DNA from 3 places in the Streptomyces sp. JNUCC 64 genome. Region 1 is predicted to be linked to each of the others. Evidence: riboswitches for the same ligand, from Rfam matches in the RefSeq annotation. Region 1 holds a riboswitch; each other region holds the start of a gene.
What was found. A riboswitch is a leader RNA that binds a small molecule or an ion and turns the genes downstream of it on or off. The one in region 1 is predicted to bind cyclic di-AMP.
Positions count from the first base shown of each region.

Region 2: it holds a riboswitch for cyclic di-AMP, as region 1 does, so the genes downstream of both, ACVWNX_RS15540 (M23 family metallopeptidase) here and ACVWNX_RS12795 (transglycosylase family protein) in region 1, are expected to answer to the same signal.
Region 3: it holds a riboswitch for cyclic di-AMP, as region 1 does, so the genes downstream of both, ACVWNX_RS04445 (M23 family metallopeptidase) here and ACVWNX_RS12795 (transglycosylase family protein) in region 1, are expected to answer to the same signal.

Region 1 is NZ_CM137015.1:3,155,228-3,159,430, forward strand. It holds gene eno (phosphopyruvate hydratase) at 1-806, opposite strand, end outside; gene ACVWNX_RS12795 (transglycosylase family protein) at 1,213-1,962, opposite strand; cyclic di-AMP (ydaO/yuaA leader) riboswitch at 1,966-2,155, opposite strand; gene ACVWNX_RS12800 (transglycosylase family protein) at 2,330-3,490, opposite strand; gene ACVWNX_RS12805 (cytochrome P450 family protein) at 4,169-4,203, opposite strand, start outside.
Region 2 is NZ_CM137015.1:3,810,212-3,814,414, forward strand. It holds gene ACVWNX_RS15535 (aldo/keto reductase) at 1-832, opposite strand, end outside; gene ACVWNX_RS15540 (M23 family metallopeptidase) at 1,198-2,310, opposite strand; cyclic di-AMP (ydaO/yuaA leader) riboswitch at 2,321-2,464, opposite strand; gene ACVWNX_RS15545 (PP2C family protein-serine/threonine phosphatase) at 2,863-4,008, opposite strand.
Region 3 is NZ_CM137015.1:1,130,846-1,135,048, reverse strand. It holds gene ACVWNX_RS04460 (helix-turn-helix domain-containing protein) at 1-351, shown strand, start outside; gene ACVWNX_RS04455 (DUF6126 family protein) at 348-515, shown strand; gene ACVWNX_RS04450 (tyrosine-protein phosphatase) at 551-1,345, opposite strand; cyclic di-AMP (ydaO/yuaA leader) riboswitch at 1,849-1,966, shown strand; gene ACVWNX_RS04445 (M23 family metallopeptidase) at 1,969-2,940, shown strand; gene ACVWNX_RS04440 (SGNH/GDSL hydrolase family protein) at 3,234-4,025, shown strand; gene ACVWNX_RS04435 (STM4011 family radical SAM protein) at 4,149-4,203, opposite strand, start outside.

The DNA.
Region 1 (4,203 bases):
TAGTCGGTCATCTCGGCGGCGGTGCGCTCCTTGCCCTCGAAGACGTACACGCCGTCCTTGTAGAACTCGGAGGCGGCGACGTCGAGGGCGAGGGCGACCTGCTGGCCGGGGACGTAACCGGCCTCCTTGATCGCTTCGAGGATGAGGTCGAGGGCCTCGCGGTTGGAGCCGAGGTTCGGGGCGAAGCCGCCCTCGTCGCCGAGGCCGGTGTTGAGGCCCTTGGCCTTCAGCACCTTCTTGAGGGTGTGGTAGACCTCGGTGCCCCAGCGCAGGGCCTCGGAGAAGGACTCGGCGCCGATCGGCGCGATCATGAACTCCTGGATGTCCACGTTGGAGTCGGCGTGCGAGCCGCCGTTCAGGATGTTCATCATCGGCACCGGCAGGAGGTGCGCGTTGGGGCCGCCCAGGTAACGGAAGAGCGGCAGGTCGCTGGCCTCGGAGGCGGCGTGCGCGACGGCGAGCGAGACGCCGAGGATGGCGTTGGCGCCGAGCGACGACTTGTCCGGGGTGGCGTCCAGGTCGAACATGGCCTGGTCGATCAGGCGCTGCTCGGTGGCGTCGTAGCCGACGAGCTCCGGGCCAATCTGCTCGATGACCGCGAGGACGGCCTTCTCGACGCCCTTGCCGCCGTAACGGTTGGCGTCGCCGTCCCGCAGTTCGAGGGCTTCGAAGGCGCCCGTGGAGGCGCCGGACGGAACGGCGGCACGGCCGGTGCTGCCGTCGTCGAGGCCGACCTCGACCTCGACCGTGGGATTGCCTCGGGAGTCCAGGATTTCCCGGGCTACGACGACGTCGATGGACGGCACGAGCATCTCCTTCTGGGATGTGACGCGGGTACGCGGGGCCGGTGACCCCGCCGCCCCTGAGCCTAACGGCCCCCGGGGCTCCGGCCACTCGGCAGCCCGCCCTGTGGACAAACGGAAACCAAATTGTTCCGAACGCAAACAAATGTGTCCGGGGGGCTTCACCTGAGCTTTTCCGGGGCCGGACGCACCGCCGCCCCGGCGCGCGGGGGTGCGCGCGCCGGGGCGGACCGCCCGAGGGGACGGGCTTCCCGGCCGGGCCGGGGCGCGGCCCGGACCGGGGGTGCGGCTCACGGCCGGGGCGGGCCGGAGCCGGGGGTGGGGTCCGGAGGTCCGGGTGGGGTGCCGGGGCTCCGGTCCCGCGCGGGGCGCGGGGGCCGGGGCACCGGGCCCGGACGGACGGGGTGGGTCAGGAGAGGTGGAGCTGCTGGCCCGGGTAGATCACGTCGGCGTCGTCGACGATGTCGTCGTTCAGCTCGTACAGCTTCTGCCAGCCGCCCTTGACGCCCTCGGCCTCGGCGATGTCGCTCAGGGTGTCGCCCTTGACGACCTTGTACTCGCCGTCGCCCTTCTGCACCTTCTTGCCGGTGGGGGTCTCCACCGTCTTGGCGGGGGCGGACTGCGCGGGCTGGGCGGCCGGGGCGCGGTCCTGGGCGCGGGAGGCGCGCTGCTCGGTCTGCTGCGGCTGGGCCTGCGGCTTGGGAGCGGCCTGCTGCTGGACCGGGGCCTGCTGGGCCGGGGCCTGCTGCTGCGGCTGCGCGGGGGCGGCGGCGCCACCACCGTAGGGGGTGTTGGAGAGGCCGACGCCACAGCTCGGCCAGGCACCCTTGCCCTGTCCGGCGAGGACCTTCTCGGCGATCTCGATCTGCTGCGCCTTGGTGGCCTGGTTGGCGGTGGCCGCGTACTTGGTGCCGCCGAAGGCGGCCCAGGTGGAGGCGGAGAACTGGAGGCCGCCGTAGTAGCCGTTGCCGGTGTTGATGGACCAGTTGCCGCCGGACTCGCACTGGGCGACGCGGTCCCACTCGGCGGCGGTGGCGGCGGACGCGCTGGTCGCCGTCATCAGCGGGGCGGCGACAGCCGCTCCGGTCACACCCGCCAGGGTGACGATACGGGTGGCCTTGCTGGGCTTGCGGTGCTTGCCCTTGCCGGAAAGCAGCATGAGTCATCCCCTCACCGACGCCGTACGAGGTGAGCTGTCGGGTTCGGGCCGAGTGAGTGCCCGGCCGCGCGTCCAGCGCGCGGCTCCACCCCTAGCCGTCCGGCTGCCCTCCGGGAGTCCTGACGACTCCCGGGGCGGCCCCGTACGGCGCTTACCTTGGGTCCCCCGCTCCTGCCAACGGCGCTTCACGCGTCGAGTTTCCCGAGCCTCCGTCGGCAGGATTCGGCGTGACGGCGATCGGTGTCCGCATCGGCGAACGGCTCTGACCGTAGACATGGGCGGGGGCGAAACTCAAAGCCCAGCGGGCTCTCTGAGACCCATGTCTCACTTCCGCCCCCCGCACCAAATTAGGACATTCAGGGTCTAACTACTGCTGCTTCTCGGCTTTTTCGGGGGCGAGGTCGAGGCTCTGGCCAGGGAGGATGTGGTCCGGGTCGGCTCCGACGGTGCCCTTGTTGCCGTCGTAGAGGGCGGTCCAACCCCCCTCGACCCCCTGGGAGTCGGCGATGGCCGACAGGTTGTCACCGGACTGGACCGTGTACGACTTGTCCAGTTCGTCACGAGTCGCCGCGCGCGAGGCATGGCGTCCGGCACTCTCCTCGGCACGGGACGCGGCGGCGTCCTCGGCCGCCGCCTCGCCACGGTGACGGCCCGCGCCCGCCTCGGCCGTCGCGTCCGCCGGGATCTCGGAGGCGGCGGCGCCGTCCGGGGTCGGGGAGCTGGACGGGGACTCCGTACCGGGTTCGGCGGAGCCGCTGCCGGTGCCCTCGCCGGGGCTCTCGGTCCCGCCCGGCTCGGTCCCGCCGGGTGACGGGTCCGTGGAGGGGGAGGAACCCGGCTCCTCGGAGGGGCTGGTGGAGGGGTCGGCGGAGTCGGTGGGACCGGCGGAACCGGTCGTGTCGTCCGTGGGCTCGCCGGAGCCGGTGGACCCCGTGGAACCGGTCGCGGGCGCCGACGGGGAGGCCGGGTCGGACGGCTCGGCGGAGCCGGTCGCGCCGGACGAGGGCTTGGAATCGGGGGACTTGGTGGCGGGGGCCTGGTCGGCGGTGGAGCGGGAGGTGTCCGTCTTGCCCGCCGTCACCCCGGCGGAGACGCTCCCGGAGTCGCTCCGGCCGGAGCCCGGACCGCCCGGGTCCACATCGGCCTTGGGTCCGCCCTTGGTGAGCTTCACGGCCTCGCCGCAACCCGGCCAGGCGGCGGGTCCCGAGGCGGCCAGGATGCGCTCGCCGACCGCGATCTGCTGGGAGCGGCTGGCCTGGTCGGGGCTGAGCGCGTAGTCGAGACCGCCGTGCTGGTCCCATGCCTCCTGGCTGATCTGGAGACCGCCGTAGAAGCCGTTGCCCTCGTCGGAGCTCCAGGCTCCGCCGCTCTCGCACTCCGCCAGCCGGTCCCAGGTCGCGGCCTCCGCCGCGTGCGCGCCGGTCGCCCCGAGCAACGGGATGGCGATGGCGGAGCTGGTGACTCCGGCGGCGACGACCAGAGCGGGGGCCTGTCGGGGGCGTCGGTGACGACCGTTCCCGGAGAGCATGCGGTGGCCTTTCGTACGACAGCGGGACCGACCACGGCGACTGGGGACCGCCGAGTCGTCGTGAACGTAGCGGGAGTCGAACGCCTGTCACAAGTCAATGCAGTACGGATCACGCCCGCATCACGAATCTGATGGTCCGTCAGCGCGGCGGATCGTGGACGTCTCACGGCCAAACCCGGTTCGCGCTTCAACTTCTGCGGCACCAGGGCTTGTTGACAGGGCGGAGGCCCTTCTCACGCCCCCTCGCAAACGGGACGAAGACGGGCTTCTCCCCCGCCCTGGTGAGGGGGTGGAATCCCAGGTCGGCGCGGGTGCGGGAATTTCCGTCGGCGTGGTCGGTCCGACGGGACGGAACCGGGCGCGCCGGTGCGGGCCCGCGCCGTTCCCGGCGGGCGAATCGTCCGGTCCGCCGGGAACGTTCGCGGGCGGCGATCCGGCCACTCCTCGCGCGGCGCGGCGCCCGGGGACCGACCCGGGCGCCCGCCCGGCGCACTTCCGGCGGTCCGGGCGGTTCTCCGGGGTTCCCCGGGGTTCCCCGGGGCGTTCCGGCGGGTTACCGGGCCTCGGCGCGGGACCCGGGAGTCCTCCGGGCGGGGGTCTCGGCGCGGGACTCGTCAGGACTTCGGCGGGACCTCGGTGGGGGCTCGGCGGGACCTCGGTGGGGCCCTGGTGGGTGCCTCAGCGCGGGGTGAACCGCACCGGGAGCGTCCGCA
Region 2 (4,203 bases), 650 kb from region 1:
CGATCGTCGGACGGGAGGCCAGCCAGGCGAGGGCGACCGTGGCGACCTCGGCACCGCGCTCGGCGGCGACGGTGTCGAGGGCCGCGAGCACCCGCGGGCCGCGCTCGGTGGACAGATGGCGGGAGGCCGAACCGGAGCGGGCGCTGTCGACGGTGGCGCCCGGCCGGTACTTGCCGGTGAGGAAGCCGGAGGCGAGCGCGAAGTAGGGGACGGACGCCAGCCCGGACCGGGAGGCGACCTCCCGCAGCCCGTTCTCGTAGCCGCTCCGGGCGACCAGGCTGTACTCGGGCTGGAGGACCGCGTACCGGGTCAGTCCCTCGCGGTCGGCGAAGTCCAGGGACTCCTGGAGCCGTTCGGGGGTGAGGTTGGAGGCGGCCACGGCCCGGACCTTGCCCGCGCGCACCAGGTCGTCCAGCGCGGTGACGATCTCCTCGACGGGGACGGTCACATCGTCGAAGTGCGTGTAGTACAGGTCGATGTAGTCGGTGCCGAGCCGGGTGAGGGAGGCGTCCGCGGCGGCCTTGATGGTGGTGGCGGACAGCCCCTTGTACTCGGGGTGGGAACCGACCTTGGTGGCGATGACGACGTCGTCGCGGTTGCCGCGCGCGGCGACCCACCGGCCGATCAGCGTCTCGGACTCGCCGCCCTGGTTGCCGTCCGCCCAGGCGGAGTAGGAGTCGGCGGTGTCCACGAAGTTGCCGCCCGCGCCCGTGTAGGCGTCGAGGACGGCGAAGGTCTGGGAGGTGTCCGCGGTCCAGCCGAAGACGTTGCCGCCGAGGGCGAGGGGGAAGACGTCGATGCCGGAGGGGCCGAGCGGGCGCAGAGAGGTCATGCCCGTAGTCAACACCGGTGCGCGCCCGGGTCTTCCGTCGGGACCGTGGGACTTGGGGGGGGAGGCCGGTGGAACTCCCGGAACCCGGGGGAACCCCCGGAAGACCCGGTGGAACCTCCGAGGGGGGGGACCGACGGCCCTGACGTCGGGGGATGAGCGTCAGGGCCGCCGGAACTCCGGGCGTGGGGGGAACCGTCGGGGAACCGGGGCCGCCGGGGGTACGGACGGCCGCGCGGTCCCCGTCGAAGTGGGGAACGACGGGCTCCGGAGACCGTCCCGGCGCACGGGGGCGAGGGTGCCCCGGCGCACCGGGAAGTCAGGGACGGAGTGACCGTGGATCAGAGGGGTACGGCGTGGCCGTACGGTCAGAGACCGAGGCCCTTGCCGCGCAGATAGGCGGCCGGGTCGACGCCCCCGCCGCCACCGGGGTGGACCTCCAGGTGGAGGTGGGAGGCGGTGGACTTGCCGGTGGAGCCGACACGGCCGATGACCTCGCCGGTGGCGACCTTCTGACCGGCGCTCACGTTCATGGACGACTGGTGGGCGTACCAGATCTCGGTGCCGTCGTTGAGGGTGAGGATCGTGAAGTAGCCGTACGAGTTGTGCCAGCCGGCCTGGGTGATGGTGCCGCTGCCGACGGCCTTCAGCGGGGTGCCCGTCGGGGCGGCGAAGTCGAGGCCGGTGTGCGCGCCGGACGACCAGATGGCGCCGGCCTGCCCGAAGGTCGCGGTGAGCGAGTAGCCGGAGAGCGGGAGGACGAAGCTTCCGGCCAGCTTGGCCAGCCGCTCCTTCTCCGCCTTCTCGGCCTGCTCCGCCTTGGCCTTGGCCTCGGCAGCCGCCTTCTTGCGCTCCGCTTCCGCCTTGGCCCTGGCCTTCTCCTTGGCCTTCGCCTTGGCTTCGGCGTCCGCCTTGGCCTTCGCCTTGGCCTCCGCGTCGGCGGCGTCCTTGAGGGCCTTCTTCGCGGCGGCCTTCTCGGCGGCGGCGCGGGTGGCGGCGTCGGCCTGGTCCTGCTGCTGCTCGGCCTGCTGCATGATGCGGGCCCGCAGCGCCTCGCCCGCGTCGGTGGCGCCCTCGGCGGCGTCGGCGGAGGTGATGCCCGCGCCGGTCAGCGGGGCGGCGGCGGTGGTGGTGTCGGCCTCGGGCTCCTCGGAGTCCCCGGGCATGATCGAGCCGAAGTCCGGCATCGATATCTGGATGGCGGGCTTGCCGCCCTGCGCGGTGGCGATGCCGCCCGCGCCGACGGCGGCGATGACGCCGACGCCCAGGACCGTGGAGCTACGGGCGAGTCCGCCGCGCTGCTTGGCGACGCGGTGCTTGCCGCGCACGGGCCGGACGGTGTCCGCGGTCGGGTTCCAGACCTCCCGCACCTCGCCCTCGGTGACCTCGGGGCCGTAGACGCGACCGTAGGGGGAGTAAGCCCCGTCCTCGGCCGTGTTCGGCGCGTAGGGAGCTTCGGGGGCAGGCCGATTGGACGCCACTGAGGCGTACTCCTTCCTTCCTTCTCGCCTACCGGGTTAGCTGACGGGTTCGGAGCAGGAAGGTCTCCTACGGGCAGCCTCGCGAGAGGGCCGTCCGATTCACCCCATGGTGGTGGTTCCCCGGTTCCCTCGCGGGATTCGGCGCGTGCGCGCGGAGCCGACTCTGTGACGGCTGGGACGACCGCGCTGCGTTATCGAACGTTAATAGACCCGGGGGCCTGATTCCAAGCGCTTCCGGTTGATCATTAACGCCCATGACGGGGACTTATCGGGACACGGGCGGGCGGAACCGGGCGAGTTGACGGTCGAAGATTATTCCCCGGTGCGCCAAACTTTCTTTGACGGATACTCAGTCGTTATCGGACCGCGAGCCGTCGACTACGGGCGGTGAGATCCGGGCCGGGGCCGCCGCCCCACGAGCACCGAGCCGCCCCCGGGGGCCTGGAGCGCCCGGGGGCCCCGGGGGCCACGCCGTCCCCGACCGACCACCGCCGCAACCGCAATCGGGGCCGGGGCCGAGGCCGAGGGTGGGCACCCGGGGGGGGTGCCGTCTCACGGACGGCGCACGGCGAGGAGGGCCATGTCGTCCTCCGGCCCCGCGCCCGTGTGCAGCAGGACCGCCCCGGTGACGGACGTCAGCAGCGCGTCCGGCCCCACGAAGGTCCGCCCGCCGAGCCAGAGCACCGGATCGAAGAACTCCCCGCGCGCGTCCCGGGCCTCGGACAGCCCGTCGGTGTACACGAGCAGACAGGCCCCGGGCGGGAAGGCCACCTCCTCGCAGAGGTCCGGCCACACCCCGAGGTCGGCCATCCCCAACGGCAGCGCCGGAAGCGCCGGCACCAGCACCGTCAGCCCGCCGTCCGGGGCGAGCAGCAGCGGCGGCGGATGCCCCCGGTTGAGGATCCGGACGACGTCACGGCCGTGCGGCAGTTCGGCGAGGACGGCGGTGGTGAACCCCTCAAAGAGGTCGACCTCGCGACGTCGCACCTCCTCCCGGGCGAGGGCGCGTTCGAGGCGGCGGGCCACCGCTTCCAGGTCCGCCTCCTGCTCGGCGGCCTCGCGGAACGCCCCGATCAGCACGGCGACGGCGGAGACCGCGTTCATCCCCTTACCCCGGACGTCCCCGACCACCAGCCGGACGCCGTGCGGGGTGTCCTGCACCGCGTACAGGTCGCCGCCGATGGACGCGTCGGCCTGGGCGGCCTCGTAGCGCGCGGCGATGTCCAGCCCGCCGATCCGTTCGGCCGGCTCCGGGAGCACGGCCCGCTGGGCGGCCTCCGCGATCTCCCGCGCGGACGCCAGCCGGGCGTCGCTGCGGCGGGTGAGGCGGTTGATGACGACGGCGAGCACGGACACCGTCACGATCGTGGCCAGGTCGGTGACGGACTCGGCGCGGCCCAGGGCGCCGTCCTCGATCCGCTCGCCGATGGCGGCGGCACAGGCGGCCAGCCCGACGGCGACCGTGCCGCGCCTCCCGTAGAACGGGGCCGCGGCGAGCGGGGCGGCGGCGAACAGCGGGGCTGCGGTGAAGCGCGCCGGGGTCAGCTCGTCGTAGAACACTCCCGCGACGATCAGCAGCACGGGCAGCGCCCGGACGAGCCGTCCGACCCAGCCCGAGGGAGTCCCGGTGGGGACCGCCGGGCGTCCGGTCGCGGGGGCCGGGGGCCCGTCGCCGGTCGGTTCACCTCCGTGGCCCACGTACCGTCTCCCGCCGCCTTCCGTCCGCTCACCCCAGGCTTGCCCGCGCCTCCCCGGGGGGCGAGCCGTGCGGAGCCGTACGGGTGAGCGGACCGCGCGGGGCCGCGCGCGCCCATCGGCCGGGCACCCGGGCACGCACCCGCCGGACATACGGGCACGCATCGGCCGGGCATACGACGAGGGGCCCGGAAGTCG
Region 3 (4,203 bases), 2.0 Mb from region 1:
CCCACCCTCGCGGGCGGCTGGACCTACTGGCAGGCCGGGGCCCCCGGCCGGGGCATGCAGGCCCTGCGGGTCCGGGTGCCCTACGGCTCCCAGGGGGACATCGTCCGGGTGCACCCCGGCGAGGAGTGGCTGTACGTCCTGTCCGGGCGGCTGCGGCTGAAGCTCGGGGACAGCACCCATGTGCTGGCGCCCGGCGACAGCGCGCACTTCGACTCGCTGACCCCGCACCGCATCGTCGCCGCCGACGAGGACGGCACCGACCTGCTGTTCGTGCACACCCTGTTGCAGAGCCCGTCCGCCGCGCTGTGCCTCGGCCCGGCCGCCGGCCACACCCTGGGAGACCCCCGATGACCGAGCCCGTCCGGCCCACCGAACCGCAGACCCCCGTGCGCCGCCAGCCGCAGCTGGAGGACAAGATGCCGCCGAGCATCTGGATCCGGCTGGTCATCTACGTGGCGGTCGGCCATGTCGTCGCCGCCTTCATCTGGCTGCTCTTCGAGGTCGGGGCCAAGTGACGGACCCCGGACCGGCGGGCCCGGTGCCCGGCGGCTCAGTCCAGCAGCCGTGACCGGAGGCGGTCGCGCAGCGCGGGGGTGACCCCGAGGGCCTCGCGGAGGTACTCCTCGGTGCCGCCCCACCGCCGGTCGACGGTGTCGAAGGCCGCCGCCAGGTACTCCGCCCGCGCTTCGAACAGCGGGCTCAGCAGCTCCATCACCTCGTGCGTGGGCCCGTCCGCGTCCGCGTCGCGCCGCACCCGGTAGCGCCGGTGGGCGGCGTTCGACTCCAGGTAGTCCGCCTCGACGGCGTCCCGTCCCACCCCGAGGGCGAGCAGGGTCACCGCGACGGCCAGGCCCGCCCGGTCCTTGCCCGCGGCGCAGTGCATCAGCACCGGCACCCCGTCCTCGGCGACCGTCCGCAGCACCAGCGCGTGCTCGGCGGTCCGCTCTTCGATCATCACCCGGTACGCGCCCGCCATCCGCTCGGCCGCCCGGCCCCGCGCCAGTACCTCGCGCAGCTCGGCCAGGTCGCCCCGGCGCACCATCCTCCAGAAGGCGGCGCCGTCGGCCGGGTCGCTCAGCGGCAGGTGCAGATTGCGGACGCCGGGCAGCTCCACGTCATGGCCGTCCAGACCGCGGTCGGCGTCGTTGCGGAAGTCGAAGACCGTGTGCAGCCCCAATGAGGTGAGGAAACGGCTGTCGGCCTCGGTGGCGTGGGCGAGGTGGCCGCTGCGGAACAGCACCCCGTGCCGGATCCGTCCGCCGTCCGTGGTCGGCAGCCCGCCGAGGTCCCGGAAGTTGCGCACTCCGGTCAGCTCGGGCTCGGTGGACGGGATCTGCTGCGTCACGGGGGCTCCTCCCAGGCCCCGCCGACGCCGTTCGACGGCGGGCGCTGTCGACGATATACGACACGGTCCCCCGAAAGGATCACTTCTCGTACGTCTGTTCCGTTCATCCCCTGGGTCGCCCCGACGTGGGCGTTATGTCTGATAGAGGCGTGATGTAAATGAATGGAGTGGTTGGGGGGAGTGTGGCCCAACTGGCTCCGGAATGAGGACAGCTGGTGACGAAGGTGGTGACCGGGATCATAGTGGTCACCGTGGGTGGCGATCACCGCTCCGCCGCCTTCCCGCCGGAGCCCGGCACTTGAGGCCGGGGAACCGCTCCGCCATCGACGGAGGGTCACCGCGAACCCCCGGCCGGGATCAAGGAACACCGGGCCCGGGACGCCGTCCGGTTGTCTGGGCCGTCGGCGCTCGCCTAGCGTCACGCTCACTCCGGGCGGACGCCTAGTCCTGCCGCCGTCCGGTATCCGACGTCCCCACCGGACACCGGCAGGAGCGGGGAACCCACACGCAGTACGCCGACTCCGGCCACCGGAGCGGCTCGGGGTGAAGCCGCGCGAGCGCGGCCGGGCATCTCCAGCCCGAACCCGACAGCTCACCTCGCAGGCGCCGGAGAGGAACGCACCATGCCCGCGACGGGAAAGCACCGCCGCCCCAAGTCCACCCGGCTCGTCCGACGGGTCGCCATCACCGGAACCGGTGGCGCGGCGGCCCTCGCCCTGCCGCTCATCGGCGCCCAGACCGCGCAGGCCGCCACCCCCCAGGCCGCCCCCGGACTCAGCCCCGCCGCCTCCGTCGCCACGGTGGCCCCGGCCGCCCCGGAGCGGTCCACCGCCCGGGCCGCCGAGGTCCGCACCTACTCGGTCAAGGTGGGCGACCACCTCTCGAAGATCGCCGACGAGCAGGACGTGCGCGGCGGCTGGCAGCGTCTGTACGAGGACAACCGGAACGCCGTCGGCGTCGACCCGAACCTCATCCGGCCCGGTCTGAAGCTCACCGTCGGCGCCCGCGCGGCCACCCCCGCCGCCGCCCCCAAGGCCGCCGAGGCCCCCGCCCCGGCCGCTCCGAAGACGGCCACCGCTCCGAAGACGGCCGCCGCGCCCAAGGCCGAGCAGCCCCGGGCCGCCGCCCCCGCCGCCCCCAAGGCCGTGCCCGTCACGGCCCAGGCGGTGCCCGCCGCGACCGCCACCGCGTCCGGCTTCACGCTGCCCGTCGCCACCGGGGTCGGCACCCCGTACCGGGCCTCCGGCAGCATGTGGTCCAGCGGTTACCACACCGGCGTCGACTTCAGCGTCCCCGCCGGTACCCCGCTCAAGGCCGTCGGCCCGGGCACCGTCGTCTCGGCGGGCTGGGCGGGCGCCTACGGCAACCAGGTGATCATCCAGCACGCCGACGGACGGTACTCGCAGTACGCCCACCTCTCGCAGCTCGGCGTGGCCGCGGGCCAGTCGGTCACCGGCGGGCAGCAGATCGGTCTCGCCGGTTCCACCGGCAACAGCACCGGACCGCACCTGCACTTCGAGATCCGCACCTCCCCGGCGTACGGCTCCGACATCGACCCGCTGGCCTATCTGCGGTCGAAGGGCGTCAACGTCTGACCCCCTCTCCCCCCTGCGGCCCGGCGGCCGCACCCCACGTACGCGGGGCCGTATCGGCGGATACGGCCCCGCGCCGCGTTTCCGGGGCGGACTCCGGGTCTCCCCGGCGGCCCGGTCTCCAGGCCGCCGCTTCCGCCGGCCCTCCGTCAGTCGTCGGCCGCCCGTCTTTCCGCCGGTCCCGTATTCCCGGACCGGCGGAAAGGCCCGCATGGTCTTTCTCACGTCGCGTCAACCCCCCGCTGCCCCTTATTACGGTGGCGTAGGTCACGCCCGGCTTGGAAACATGGGCCGACGTGACAGCAGAGTCGACCTCCCTCATCCCTGACGACATCCGGTCCTACACAGCAGTCGGCGACAGCTTCACGGAAGGCGTCGGCGACCCCGGTCCCGACGGAGCGTTCGTGGGCTGGGCCGACCGGCTGGCCGTCCTCCTCGGCGACCGGCTCCCCGAGCACGCCTTCCGCTACGCCAACCTCGCCGTCCGCGGCAGACTCCTCGACCAGATCGTCGAGGAGCAGCTTCCCCGGGTCCGGGAGCTCGCTCCCGACCTGGTGTCCTTCTGCGCGGGCGGCAACGACATCCTCCGCCCCGGAGCCGACCCCGACGACGTGGCCGAACGCTTCGAACGCGCCGTCGCCGACCTCACGGACCACGTCGGCACGGTCATGGTCACCACCGGGTTCGACACCCGGGGCGTCCCCGTCCTGCGGCATCTGCGCGGCAGGATCGCCACCTACAACGGCCACGTCCGGGCCGTCGCGGACCGCTACGGCTGCCCCGTCCTCGACCTGTGGTCGCTGAAGACCGTGCAGGACCGCCGGGCCTGGGACACCGACCGCCTCCACCTCTCCGCCGAGGGCCACACCCGGGTCGCGCTGCGCGCCGCCCAGCTCCTCGGGCTCGGCGTCCCCGCCGACCCGGACCAGCCCTGGCCCCCGCTGCCCCCGCGGGGCACCCTCGAAGGACGGCGCGACGACATCCAGTGGGCCCGGGAGTACCTGGTGCCCTGGATCGGACGGCGGCTGCGGGGCGAGTCGTCCGGCGACCACGTCGAGGCCAAGCGTCCCGATCTGCTCCCCCTCTGAACGGCGCTCCCACGGGGTGACGTCCCGGTGCCGGGCCGTCCCGTCCGTCCGTGTCCGTGTCCCCGCCCCCGCCCGTCCCTGTCCGTCCCGTCCGGACGGACACCGGACACGGACGTCAGGGCGTCACCCCGTTCCCGGACCCCGTGGCGGCGCGGGCGCGGGGTCCGCGAACGGGGAC